One region of the Streptomyces sp. NPDC001678 genome, then DNA from elsewhere that is predicted to be linked to it. Evidence: riboswitches for the same ligand, from Rfam matches in the RefSeq annotation. Region 1 holds a riboswitch; the other holds the start of a gene.
The links. A riboswitch is a leader RNA that binds a small molecule or an ion and turns the genes downstream of it on or off. The one in region 1 is predicted to bind cyclic di-AMP.
Positions count from the first base shown of each region.

Region 2: linked by a shared signal. The riboswitch ahead of ACFYZR_RS09245 (M23 family metallopeptidase) and the one ahead of ACFYZR_RS19360 (M23 family metallopeptidase) in region 1 are both predicted to bind cyclic di-AMP.

Region 1 covers NZ_JBIAUP010000008.1:255,719-262,458, forward strand. Annotated here, with positions in the region: gene ACFYZR_RS19355 (GntR family transcriptional regulator) at 1-700, opposite strand, end outside; gene ACFYZR_RS19360 (M23 family metallopeptidase) at 893-1,696, opposite strand; cyclic di-AMP (ydaO/yuaA leader) riboswitch at 1,711-1,866, opposite strand; gene ACFYZR_RS19365 (M16 family metallopeptidase) at 2,091-3,458, opposite strand; gene ACFYZR_RS19370 (M16 family metallopeptidase) at 3,500-4,849, opposite strand; gene ACFYZR_RS19375 (DNA topoisomerase (ATP-hydrolyzing) subunit A) at 5,072-6,740, shown strand, end outside.
Region 2 covers NZ_JBIAUP010000003.1:530,311-537,050, reverse strand. Annotated here, with positions in the region: gene ACFYZR_RS09260 (disulfide bond formation protein DsbA) at 1-261, opposite strand, end outside; gene ACFYZR_RS09255 (aldo/keto reductase) at 339-1,277, opposite strand; gene ACFYZR_RS09250 (MFS transporter) at 1,331-2,803, opposite strand; gene ACFYZR_RS09245 (M23 family metallopeptidase) at 2,952-4,169, opposite strand; cyclic di-AMP (ydaO/yuaA leader) riboswitch at 4,181-4,316, opposite strand; gene ACFYZR_RS09240 (PP2C family protein-serine/threonine phosphatase) at 4,456-5,682, opposite strand; gene ACFYZR_RS09235 (DEAD/DEAH box helicase) at 5,892-6,740, opposite strand, start outside.

The sequences.
Region 1 (6,740 bases):
CCGTGTTTACGGGCTGTTTCGGCGGATGGACGCGGTCCCCGCCGGTCCGCCGCAGCAGGAATTCACCGGGTGAACGGCCGGCCCGTACGGCGGCCAGCTCCCGGGCGCGCTCCACGTCCCCCCGCGCCACCGCGTCCACCAGCGCCCCGCACGCCTCCCAGGTCTCCAGCGGCCGGACCACGGGCCCCGGGGCGTACACCCAGGCGATCTTGCGGCGCAGCTGGGTCAGCAGCCCGGCGACCGAGGGGCTGCCGGACGCCTGGGCGAGCGTCTCGTCGAACCAGTCGCCGAGTTGACGCAGCTCGGCGCAGCGGCCCGCGCGGGCCCGCTCCTGACCGAGCCTGACCAGGCCCCGCAGCACCTTGAGATGGGCCTCGGAGCGCCGCTGCGCGGCCTTGGCGGCGCCCAGCGGCTCCAGCAGGGCCCGGATGTCGAGGAGGTCGGCGGCCTCGCGCTCGGTGGGTTCGGCGACACAGGCGCCGGCGTGCCGGCGGGTGGTCACGAAGCCCTCGGAGGCGAGGGTGCGCAGCGCCTCGCGCACGGGCACCCGTGAGACCCCGTAGCGGCGGGCGAGGATTTCCTCGATGAGCCGGCTGCCCGGCGGGAAAGCGCCGGAGACGATGTCGTCGCGGATGGCGGTGCACACCGCGTGCGTGGAAATACGACGGCTCTCGCGCGGCCCTTCGCCGTCGCCGCTCACGTACGGCCCCGCATGGGTCTACCTCCGCCTCATGCCTCAATCTCCGTGCAGCACGGCCGATTGACGTCCGTTCGGCGACTCTATGGCAATCCCGGGCGTTTTCCGATGGTGCCGCCGTTTCATGGATATTTTTTGGCCAAACACGAAGGCCCCGGCCGGGGGCCGGGGCCTTTCGGAAGTCGCCGCGCGTCGTTACAGGTTGACGCCGTGCGCCGCCATGTAGGCGATCGGGTCGATGTCCGAGCCGTAGGTGGGGGCCGTACGGGCCTCGAAGTGGAGGTGCGGGCCGGTGACGTTGCCGGTGGCGCCGGAGAGGCCGATCTGCTGGCCCGGGGTGACCGTCTGGCCGACGGAGACGTCGATGGAGGACAGGTGGCCGTACTGGGTGTACGTGCCGTCGGCCATCTTGATGACGACGTTGTTGCCGTAGGCGCCGCCCCAGCCGGCCTCGACGATGGTGCCCATGCCCACGGCGTGGACGGAGGTGCCGGTCTCGGCGTGCATGTCGATGCCGGTGTGGCTGCCGGAGGACCACAGGCCGCTGGAGGCCTTGTAGGCGGTGGAGACGTAGGAGCCGTCGATCGGGCTCACGAAGACGCCGAGGCGCTTGCGCTCCTCGTCGCGGGCGGCCTTCTCCTTGGCGGCGCGCTCCTCCTCGGCCTTGCGCTGGGCCTCTTCGTAGCGCTGCTTGGCCTGGACGGCCTTCTGCTTGGCGCTCTCCTCGGCCTGGAGGCGGGCGGCGGCCTCGTCGGCGGCGCTGCGCTGGGACTCGGCCTGGGCGTCGACGTGCTCGGCCATGACGTCACCGATGACGACGGCCTGGGTCAGGCCGGTGTCCTCGGGGCGCTGAGCGTCGTCGGAGGCGGCGAAGGCCGGGGCGGCGACACCGGCGACGACGCCGGCGGCCGTCAGGGTGGCTATGCCCGCCACGTTGGCGCTGACGCGGGCGGCGCGGCTCGGACGACGGTGCTTCCCGGTGGCACGGGTGAACGCCATGTCTACGGCTGTTTCCTTTCCTTCCCTCTCGCCTACCGGGTTAGCTGACGGGTTCGGAGCAGGAAGGTCTCCTACGGATCCCTCGTGAGAGGGGCCCGATTCACCCCAGGGACGTTTGGGTCCCCGGCTCCCCTTCGGCTGACGCCTCGGGGACTCGGCGATGGCTGCCCGGGGCCGCGGTCACGGCTCCGAATGGCGGGCTGCCGGGCCTGACGCTAATCGGCGTCAGATTCGAACAGCAAACAGAAGTGGGTTTTTATGACGTACGCCACACGACCAACACACAACCACCGCCTGAAAGTGGACATAAGTGAGGCGCATGGGTCACAACGGACCCATGCGCCGAAGGGGCCCCGGCGCAGCGTGGCCGCCGCGCCGGGGTGGTGAGCCGCCGTCAGGCGGGGATGACCGTCACCGGGCCGATGCCCAGGGCCTTGACGGGCTCGGCGATCTCGGCGGCGTCACCGACGAGGACGGTGACGAGGCGGTCGGCCGGGAAGGCGCTCACGACGGCCGCCGTGGCCTCCACCGTGCCGGCCTGCGCGAGGCGTTCGTACAGCCGCGCCTGGAAGTCGTCCGGCAGGTACTGCTCGACCTGGTCGGCGAAGGTCGCGGCGACGGCCGCGGCCGTCTCGTACTTCAGCGGCGCGACACCGACGAGGTTCTGCACGGCGACGTCGCGCTCGGCCTCGGTCAGGCCCTCCGCCGCCAGGGTGCGCAGCACGGTCCACAGATCCGCCAGCGCGGGGCCGGTGTTGGGGGTGTCCACGGAGCCGCTGATGGCGAGCATGGCCGTGCCCGTGCCGTCGGGGGCGGAGAGCAGCACCTGGCCGAAGGAGCGCACGCCGTAGGTGTAGCCCTTCTCCTCGCGCAGGACGCGGTCCAGGCGGGAGGTGAGGGTGCCGCCGAGGCAGTAGGTGCCGAGGATCTGGGCGGGCCAGACGCTCGCGTGGCGGTCGGGGCCGGTACGGCCGATGAGGAGCTGCGTCTGCACGGCGCCGGGCCGGTCCACGATCACGACGCGGCCGGTGTCGTCGGCGGTGACGGCCGGCACGGGCAGCGGCTCGGCGGCGGTGCCGGTCCAGGCGCCCAGGGACTCCGCCAGGGTGCGGTCGAGGTCGATGCCGGTGAAGTCGCCGACGATCGCCACGGTGGTGGTGGCGGGGCGGACATGGGCCTCGTAGAAGGACCGGACCGCCGCGGCGTCGACGCGCTCGACGGTCTCCTGCGCGCCCTGCCGGGGGCGGGACATCCGGGAGCCGGCCGGGAAGAGCTCGGCGGCCAGCGCCATGGCCGCCCGGCGGGCCGGGTTGGCCAGCTCGTGCGGGATCTCGTCCAGGCGGTTGTCGACCAGGCGCTCGATCTCGCTGTCCGGGAAGGCCGGGGCGCGCAGGGCGTCGGCGAGCAGGCCCATGGCCTTGCCCAGCCGGGAGGCCGGGACCTCCAGGGAGAGCCGGACACCGGGGTGGTCGGCGTGGGCGTCGAGGGTGGCGCCGCAGCGCTCCAGCTCGGCGGTGAACTCCTCGGCGCTGAGCTTGTCGGTGCCCTCGGAGAAGGCGCGCGCCATGATCGTGGCGACACCGTCCAGACCCTCGGGCTCGGCGGCCAGCGGCGCGTTCAGGACGACGTCGACGGCGACGACCTGCTGGCCGGGGCGGTGGCAGCGCAGCACGGTCAGCCCGTTGGGGAGCAGGCCGCGCTCGGGGGCGGGGAAGGCCCAGGGGGTGGCGGTGCCGGGCTGGGGCTGCGGGTGGAAGTCCATCGAGGCCTTCACGGTCTGGGTGCTCGCGGCTACGGCGTCGCTCACCGGTCCGCCTCCTCTTCCTCGTTCTCGCCGGCGGCGTCGGTGCCGGACTGGGGCGTGGGCTCGTACACCAGCACGGCGCGGTTGTCGGGGTGCAGCCGGGCCTTGGCGACCTCCTGCACCTCCGCGGGGGTGATGTCCAGGACGCGCTGAACGGCGGTCAGGGCGAGCTGGGGGTCGCCGAAGAGCACGGCGAAGCGGCACAGCTCGTCCGCGCGGCCGCTGACGGTGGCCAGCCGGTCCAGCCACTCGCGCTCCAGCTGGGCCTGGGCGCGCTCCATCTCCTCGGGCGTCGGGCCCTCGGCCGCGAAGCGGGCGAGCTCGTCGTCGACGGCGGCCTCGATCGCGGAGACCTCCACGCCGCCGGACGCCTTGACGTCCAGCCAGCCGAGCGAGGGCGCGCCGGCCAGGCGCAGCAGGCCGAAGCCGGCCGCGACGGCGGTGCGGTCGTGCCGGACCAGGCGGTTGTGGAGGCGGGAGGACTCGCCGCCGCCGAGGATGGTCAGCGCCAGGTCGGCGGCGTCGGCCTCGCGCGTGCCGTCGTGGGGCAGGCGGTAGGCGGCCATCAGGGCGCGGGAGGGCACCTCCTCGCGGACGACCTCGCGCAGCTGCTCGCCGATGGTGTCGGGCAGCCGGCCGTCGCGCGGGGGCTGCTTGCCGTCGTGCGCCGGGATGGAGCCGAAGTACTTCTCGACCCAGGCGAGCGTCTGCTCCGGGTCGATGTCGCCGACGACCGCGAGGACGGCGTTGCCGGGCGCGTAGTACGTGCGGAAGAAGGCGCGCGCGTCCTCCAGGGAGGCGGCGTCCAGGTCGGTCATGGAACCGATGGGCGTGTGGTGGTACGGGTGGCCGTCGGGGTAGGCCATGGCCGTCAGCTTCTCGAAGGCCGTGCCGTAGGGCACATTGTCGTACCGCTGGCGGCGCTCGTTCTTGACGACGTCGCGCTGGTTCTCCATCGACTCGTCGTCGAGGGCGGTGAGCAGCGAGCCCATCCGGTCGGCCTCGAGCCACAGGGCCAGCTCCACCTGGTGGGCGGGCATGGTCTCGAAGTAGTTGGTGCGCTCGAAGCTGGTGGTGCCGTTGAGCGAGCCGCCGGCACCCTGGACCAGCTCGAAGTGGCCGTTGCCCTTGACCTGGGCCGAGCCCTGGAACATCAGGTGCTCGAAGAGGTGGGCGAGGCCGGTACGGCCCTTGACCTCGTGGCGCGAGCCGACGTCGTACCAGAGGCAGACCGCGGCGACGGGGGTCAGGTGATCCTCGGAGAGGATCACCCGCAGGCCGTTGGCCAGGCGGTGCTCGGTCGCTGTCAGGCCGCCGGAGCCGGCCTGTTGCGTGGCCGTGTGACCCATGGGCATGTACGTCCCTTCGATCTCTTGAGATCCCGCGGTGCCTCGCGACGACTCGCGTGATGAACAGTCCTGTCACTGTATGCAAGCGCGCTGACATCTGGCGAAGTTCCCGAACCGCCGGGGATGCCCCGGACGGGTCGCGGTCGGCGTTGTCGGTGGCTCGGTCCACAATGGTCGGCGTCAGACCCGCCTCGGCAATCGATCGAAGGAGCAGCAGCCGCGATGGCCCGCCGCAGCACGAAGACCCCGCCGCCGGAAGAGTTCGAGGAGCGCATCCTCGACATCGACGTCGTCGACGAGATGCAGGGCTCCTTCCTCGAGTACGCGTACTCCGTCATCTACTCCCGTGCCCTGCCCGACGCCCGGGACGGCCTCAAGCCGGTCCAGCGCCGCATCCTCTTCCAGATGAACGAGATGGGCCTGCGGCCCGAGCGGGGGCATGTGAAGTGCGCCCGGGTCGTCGGCGAGGTGATGGGCAAGCTCCATCCGCACGGCGACGCCTCGATCTACGACGCCCTGGTGCGCATGGCGCAGCCCTTCTCGATGCGGCTGCCCCTGGTCGACGGCCACGGCAACTTCGGCTCGCTGGGCAACGACGACCCGCCCGCGGCCATGCGTTACACCGAGGCCCGGATGGCGGCGCCGACGTCGCTGATGACGGACTCGATCGACGAGGACACCGTCGACTTCACGCCGAACTACGACGGCAGCGAGCAGGAGCCGGTGGCCCTCCCCGCCGCCTATCCGAACCTGTTGGTCAACGGCTCGTCCGGCATCGCGGTCGGCATGGCGACGAACATGCCGCCGCACAACCTCGGCGAGGTCGTCGCCGCCGCCCGGCACCTGATCCGGCACCCGGGCGCCGATCTCGACACCCTGATGAAGTTCGTCCCGGGACCCGACCTGCCCACGGGCGGCCGCATCGTCGGCCTGAGCGGGATCCGCGACGCCTACGAGACCGGCCGCGGCACGTTCAAGATCCGCGCCACGGTCTCCGTGGAGAACGTCACGGCCCGCCGCAAGGGACTGGTCGTCACGGAGCTGCCGTTCGCGGTGGGCCCGGAGAAGGTCGTCTCCAAGATCAAGGACCTGGTCGGCGCCAAGAAGCTCCAGGGCATCGCCGACGTCAAGGACCTCACCGACCGCGCCCACGGCCTGCGCCTGGTCATCGAGATCAAGAACGGCTTCAACCCCGAGGCCGTCCTGGAGCAGCTCTACAAGCTGACGCCGATGGAGGAGTCCTTCGGCATCAACAACGTGGCGCTCGTCGACGGGCAGCCGCTGACGCTGGGCCTCAAGGAGCTGCTGGAGGTCTACGTCGACCACCGCTTCGAGGTGGTCCGCCGGCGCAGCGAGTTCCGGCGCGGCAAGCGGCGCGACCGGCTGCACCTCGTCGAGGGTCTGCTGGTGGCGCTCGTCGACATCGACGAGGTCATCCAAATCATTCGATCGAGCGATAACGCCGCGGCCGCCAAGGCGTCACTCGTGGAGCGCTTCTCCCTCTCCGAGATCCAGACCCAGTACATCCTCGACACCCCGCTGCGCCGCCTGACCAAGTTCGACCGGATCGAGCTGGAGTCGGAGCGCGACAAGCTCACCGCGGAGATCGCCGAGCTGACCCGGATCCTGGAGTCGGACACGGAGCTCCGCAAGCTCGTCTCGGCGGAACTGGCGGACGTGGCGAAGAGGTTCGGCACCGACCGGCGCACGGTACTGCTGGAGTCGGCGGGCACGCCGGCCTCGGCGGTGCCGCTGCAGGTCGCGGACGACCCGTGCCGGGTGCTGCTGTCCTCCACCGGCCTCCTGGCCCGTACGGCCACGGGTGAACCGGTGGACGCGTCGGCCGACGCCAAGCGCGTGAAGCACGACGTGATCATCTCGGCCGTCCCGG
Region 2 (6,740 bases), on a different contig from region 1:
TTCCTGGGCCGCCGCCATGCACACCCGGACCGGGCCCCAGCCGGTGTCCATGAGCCGGCGGTAGCGCTCGGGCAGGTCCTCGCGGCCCTCGTTGAGCACGGACAGGCTCATCACGCGGAAACGCAGGTCGAGGTCGCGCTGCCGCTCCACCTCCAGGATCCAGCGGGACGTGATCCAGGCGAAGGGGCAGATGGGGTCGAAGTAGAAGTCGACTTTGTTGGGCGTGGTGGTGGTCGTGGGGTTGGTCATCGTGTTTGTCATGACCGCGAGCCTATGGAGTCTTTGTCCCGCCGCGTTGGTCCATTTGATGCCCGCGGTCATGGGCCAATCCCAAGTCCCTACGCCGACGCCCCCGTCAGCTTCGCCAACTCCTCCCCCGTGAGCTTCAGGTCCGCCACCGCCAGCAGCGGCGGCAGCTGCTCCACCGTACGGGCGCTGGCCAGCGGCGTCGCCACCGTCGGCTGGGCCGCGAGCCAGGCCAGGGCCACGGTCGCGAGCTCGGCGTCGTGGGCCGCGGCCACCTCGTCGAGGGCGGCGAGCACGCGCACGCCCCGCTCCGTCTCCAGGTAGTGCGCCGCGCCGCCCGCACGCGCGCTGTCCACCGTCGTGCCCGGACGGTACTTGCCGGTGAGGAAGCCCGAGGCCAGCGCGAAGTACGGGATCGCGGCCAGGCCGTGCTCGGCGGCCACGGAGGCGAGTTCGCCCTCGTAGGTGTCGCGCGAGACCAGGTTGTAGTGGGGCTGGATCGCCACGTACTTGGCCAGGCCGGCGGCGTCGGAGAAGTCCAGGGAGGCGCGCAGCCGCTCCGCCGTGATGTTGGAGGCCGCGATCTCGCGGACCTTGCCCTCCTTCACCAGGCCGTCCAGGGTCGTGATGATCTCCTCGACCGGGACCGAATCGTCGTCCACGTGGGTGTAGAGCAGATCGATGCGGTCCGTGCGGAGGCGGCGCAGGGACGCCTCGACGTCGGCCTTGACGGTCGCGGGGGCCAGGCCGCGGTGCTCGGGGACGCCGTTGCCGATCTTGGTGGCGACGACGATCGCGTCCCGGTTGCCGCGCTCGGCGAGCCAGTTCCCGATGATCGTCTCGGACTCGCCGCCCTGGTTGCCGGGCACCCAGGCGGAGTAGACGTCCGCCGTGTCGATGAAGTTGCCGCCGGCCTCGGCGTAGGTGTCGAGGACCGCGAAGGACTGCTTCTCGTCGGCCGTCCAGCCGAAGACGTTTCCGCCCAGGTTCAGGGGGTGGACGGAGAGACTGCCGATACTCGTGCGATGCATGTTGTCAGACGTGTTCTCAGCCATGCGAAGGTTCAACTCCCCTGCCGGGCCCGTTATTCCGCGGGCGCCGGTGCCGGCAGGGGATCGGGAGGGTGGACGGACAGGGGTGTCGCGATGTCCTCCAGCGAGCGGCCCTCCGCCCGTACGGCCAGGAACGCGGCCACCACTCCGCCCACGCACATCAGCGTCGCGCCGAGGCAGAAGGCCACGACCGTGTCGCCCACGACGCCGCTCTGGGTGAGGGCCGAGAAGAGGAGCGGGCCGCTGATGCCGCCCGCCGCCGTGCCCACCGCGTAGAAGAAGGCGATGGCCATGGCCCGGGTCTCCATCGGGAAGATCTCGGAGACGGTGAGGTAGGCGCTGCTGGCGCCCGCCGAGGCGAAGAAGAGGACCACCGCCCAGCAGGCGGTGAGGGTGACGGCGTTCAGGTGCCCGGCGCCGAACAGCCAGGCGGTGCCGAACAGCAGGACCCCGGCCAGGAGGTATGTCGAGGAGATCATGATGCGCCGGCCGAGGGTGTCGAAGAGCTTGCCCAGGAAGAGCGGGCCGAGGAAGTTCCCCACCGCTATGACGGCGAAGAAATAGCCGGTGCGGGATGTGGAGACGCCGAAGAAACGGGTGAGGATGGCGCCGAAACCGAAGGTGATCGCGTTGTAGAGGAACGCCTGGCCGATGAAGAGGGCGAGGCCCAGGGCGGCCCGGCGCCGGTAGTCGGAGAAGACCGTACGGGCGATGTCACGGAATCCGAAGCTCTCGCGCTGACGGATGGTGAACCGCCCTTTGGCGGGCGGGAGGGGAACGCCTTTCTCCGCCACGACGCGCTTCTCGATCGACGTGACGAGCCGTTCGGCCTCCTCCGCCCTGCCGTGGATGAACAGCCAGCGCGGACTCTCCGGCACATGACGGCGTACGAGCAGGATGACCAGCCCCAGGATCACGCCCAGTCCGAAGGTCAGCCGCCAGCCGACGGCCTTGGCGAAGATGCTGGTGTCGAGCATCAGGACCGACAGCAATGAGCCCGCGATGGCACCCAGCCAGAAGCTGCCGTTGATGATGAGGTCGACACGGCCGCGGTAGGCGGCCGGGATCAGTTCGTCGATGGCGGAGTTGATCGCCGCGTACTCGCCGCCGATGCCGAAACCCGTCACGAAGCGGAAGGTGAAGAACCACCAGGACGAGTACGAGAGCGCGGTCAGTGCCGTCGCGGCCAGATAGACCGCGAGCGTGACCATGAAGAGTCTTTTACGGCCGAAGAGATCCGTCAGCCGGCCGAAGAAGAGCGCCCCGGAACAGGCGCCCGCCACATAGAGCGCGGCCGCCACTCCCGTCACTCCGCCGGAAGTGATCGGCAGGCCGCTGCCCTGCTCGGAGAGCCGGCCGGCGATATTGCCGACGACCGTGACCTCCAGGCCGTCCAGGACCCAGACCGTGCCGAGACCGATCACCACGGTCCAATGCCACCGGGACCAGGGCAGCCGGTCCAGGCGGGCGGGCACGGACGTGGTGATCGTCGCGGTGGTCGTCACGTCATCTGATTTCCCGATCGCTCACAGAACATTCCCGGGATATCCGATATCGGAGGTTTCTCCGGCCGCTATGACCTGATTGGCCTGTCCGGCTTGCGGCTTGCGGCTCGCGGCTCGCGGCTCGCGGCTCGCGGCTCGCAGCTCGCGGCTACGGCTCCAGGCCTCTGCCCCGCAGCCACGACAGCGGGTCCACCGGCGCGCCACCACCCGGCCGTACCTCCAGGTGCAGATGCGGCCCGGTGACATTGCCGGTCGCGCCGACCCGGCCGATGACCGTGCCCGCGCCGACCTTGCCCGACGTGACCACCATCGACGACAGGTGGCAGTACCAGACCTCGGTCCCGTCGTCGAGCGTCAGCACGATGCGGTAGCCGTACGCGCCCGCCCAGCCCGCCTGGGTGACGGTGCCCCCGCCGACCGCCTTCACCGGGCTGCCGGTGGGAGCGGCGAAGTCCTCGCCGGTGTGGTTCGCGGACCACATGTTTCCCGCCTGGCCGAAGCCGGCGGTGAGGGTGTACGAGGCCACGGGGAGGGTGAAGGGTCCACCGCCGGTGCCACGGTGCGCGGAGCCGGACGAGCCTGACGAGCCTGACGAGTCGGATGAACTGGAAGAGCCGGCGCCTGTCGTCCCCGCCGCCTCAGCCGTCGCGGTGCCGCCATCCGCCGCCTCCCGTGCCTCCCGCGCCTCCCGCTGCGCGGCCTCGTACGTCGCCGCCTTCGCGTCCGCCGCCTCGCGCTCGGCCGCCTCCCGCTCCGCCGCGGCCTTCTCCGCCGCCGCCTTGCGGTGCTGCTCGGCCGCGGCCTGGGCGACGCGCGCCTGCGCCTCGGCCTCGGCGGCGCCCTGCTGGTGCTCGGCCTGCTGGAGGATGCGGGCCCGCAGCACCTCGCCGGCGTCGGCGGTGTCGCGCACGGTACGTACCGTCTCGACCGGGGCCTGCCGCGCCTCGGCAGCCTGCTGTCCGCCCTGACCCTGCTCGTGCTGACCCTGCTCGTGGCCGCCGGCCATGAACGCGCCGACGACCGGGATGCTCTGGGTGAGGTCCGGCATGGATATGGAGGCCTGCGGACGGTCCTGGGCGCTGGCCATGCCGCCCGCCCCGACCGCCGCGATCATTCCGGCGCCGAGCACCGCCCCGCTGCGCGCCATCGTGCCGCCGCGCGGCTTGACGACGCGGTGCCGGCCGCGGACGGGCGCCGCCGGGTGGTCCTCGCCGGGGACCCACTCGTCGGCCGCCGACCGGGGCGTAGGGGCACCGGGGGCCTCAGGAGTCGGATCCGGCTCGTAGGGGGGAACGTAGGCGGGAACGAACGGAGGGTCGTACGAACTGCCGTCGAACGCGGAGCTGTCGGACCTGTTGGACGCCACGAAGGCGACTCCTTTCCTTCCTGTTCGCCTACCGGGTTAGCTGTCGGGTTCGGAGAAGGAAGGTCCCCTACGGGCCGGTGTGCAGGCCCGATTCACCCCAAAAGATGGTTCCCCGGTTCCGCCCACGGGATTCGGCGAAGGCGCACGGCACCGCCCTTGCGACGGCTGCAACGACCGCGCTGCGTTATCGAACGTTAATAGACAGAGCGGCTGGATTCCAAGCCGAAAGGGTGAATCCAGCAGGCGCGTTGGGGCGCTTTATAAGGCGCTTACTTCTGATAGTTCGTCAGTCGTTATGGATCTGAGGGGATTGCAGGCGCACGGTACGGGCGGTGACCTGGGGACGTTTGTGGGTGATGGGCGCGGTACGGAGCCTGCCGTCGATCCGCCGGATGGCGAGCAGGGCCATGTCGTCGTCCGTACGCCCGCCCGCGTGCCGGGACACATCCGCCGTGAGGGAGTCCAGCAGGGCGTCGGGGCTGCGGAACTGCTTGCCGTGCAGCCGTGGCCGGGGGTCATAGAACGTCCCGGCCGAGTCCCTGGCCTCGGTGACCCCGTCGGTAAACAGCAGCAACGTCGCCCCCACCGGGAACTCCCACTCCTCCACCCGGTCCGGCCACACACCCAGGTCCTCCATCCCCAGCGGCAGGGCGGGCGCTCGGGGGTGGGTGTCCCCCACGGTGCCGTCGGGATGGAGCAGGAGCGGGGGCGGATGGCCGCGGTTGACGATGCGCAGGGCGCCCGCGCCCGGCTGGACCTCGGCCAGGACGGCGGTGGTGAACCCCTCGGCCTGATCGACGTTCGCGCGCCGTGCGCCCTCCCGTCGCAGCGCACGCTCCAGCCGTACCGCCAGCCCCTCCAGCGTGCGCTCCTGCTCCGCCGCCTCCCGGAACGCGCCGATCAGGATCGCGACCGCCTCCACCGCGCCGAGTCCCTTGCCCCGTACGTCGCCGACGATGACGCGGACGCCGTGCGGGGTGTCCTGCACCGCGTAGAGGTCGCCGCCGATCCGGGCGTCGGCCTGCGCGGCGACATAGCGCGCGGCCACGCGGAGTCCGCCGATCCGGGCCGGGGGCGTGGGCAGCACGGCCCGCTGGGCGGCCTCCGCGACGCTCCGCACGGACGCCAGCCGGAGATTGCCGCGCCGTACGACGCGGTTGATGCCCAGGGCGAGCACCCCGACGATCAGGACGGTGACGACCTCGGTCACCGACTCGCCCATCTCCGGCGCCTGCCGCGCGAGGGAGAGCGCGACCATCGCCGCCAGGGCCACGGCCGCCGTGAGCAGGGTGGCGAAGAGGGAGAGGAGCGGGGCGGCGACGAGGGGCGCGGAGACGAAGAAGGGGGCGGAGGAGTACTTGGGGGGCGTGAGGACGTCGAATGCGATGCCGCCGGCGATGACGGCGGCGGGGAGACAACGGGCGAGACAGCGGGCTGCGACGGCCGTCGCCCGCCCGGGGAGCGGCTCGCAGAGCGGATCCGGTCCGGGCAGCGGCCCGTCTCGCTTCCCCACCGTGTGTTCTCCTGACCGGCCGACGTTCCTTGCTCCGCATCCCACCTTTGCGGCTGGGATGCGGAGCGGCGAACGGGGTTGAGCCGTTCGGGAACGCCGGCCCGGTCAGGGTCTCAAGACTTCAAGACTTCAAGACTTCAGGGCCTCAGGGCCTCAGGGCCTCAGGGCCTCAGGGCCTCAGGGCCTCAGGGCCTCAGGACTTCGGAGCCTCAGGACGCGGCAGGGCGGCGACCGCCGCCGCCACCGCCGCCTCGGCGCGAACGGCCGCCGACCGCGTTGCCCGGACGGGTGCCGCCCGAGCGCCGGGAGCCATCGCCGCCGTTGCCGCCGAAGCCGCGGAACGGACGGCCGCCGCCGTTGCCCGCACCGGAGCCGGAGCCAGCGGCCGCACCGGCACCCGAACCGGAACGCGAGCCGGAGCGGGAGCGGGAACCGCGCGAGCGCGACGGCTTGGCCTTGTCGCCCTGGCCGCCCTGGCCGCCCTGGCCGCCCTGCGGCTGGGCCGGGGCCGGCGGCGCGATGACGACCGGGACGCCGCTGGGCTCGCGGGCACCGGTGATACGGGCCAGCTCGGGGTCGGTCGGGTAGGTCTTGATGACGTTCGGGGTGATCTCGGCCGTGGTCATCATCCGGCTCATCTCGCGCCGCTGCTCGGGCAGCACGAACGTGACGACCGTGCCGGACTCACCCGCGCGAGCGGTACGGCCACCGCGGTGGAGGTAGTCCTTGTGGTCGACCGGCGGGTCGATGTTGACGACGAGGTCGAGACCCTCGATGTGGATGCCGCGCGCGGCGACGTTCGTCGCGATCAGCGCGGTGACCTGGTCGGTGCGGAACTGGTCCAGCACCCGGTTGCGCTGCGGCTGGCTCTTGCCGCCGTGCAGCGCGGCGGCCCGGACGCCCTGGGACAGCAGCTTCTTCACCAGCCGGTCGGCGCCGCGCTTGGTGTCCACGAACATGATCACGCGCCCGGCGCGGGCCGCGACCCGGCTGACGGCGTCCTTCTTGTCCTGGTCGGTGACGTGGAACAGGTGGTGGTCCATGGTCACCACCGCGCC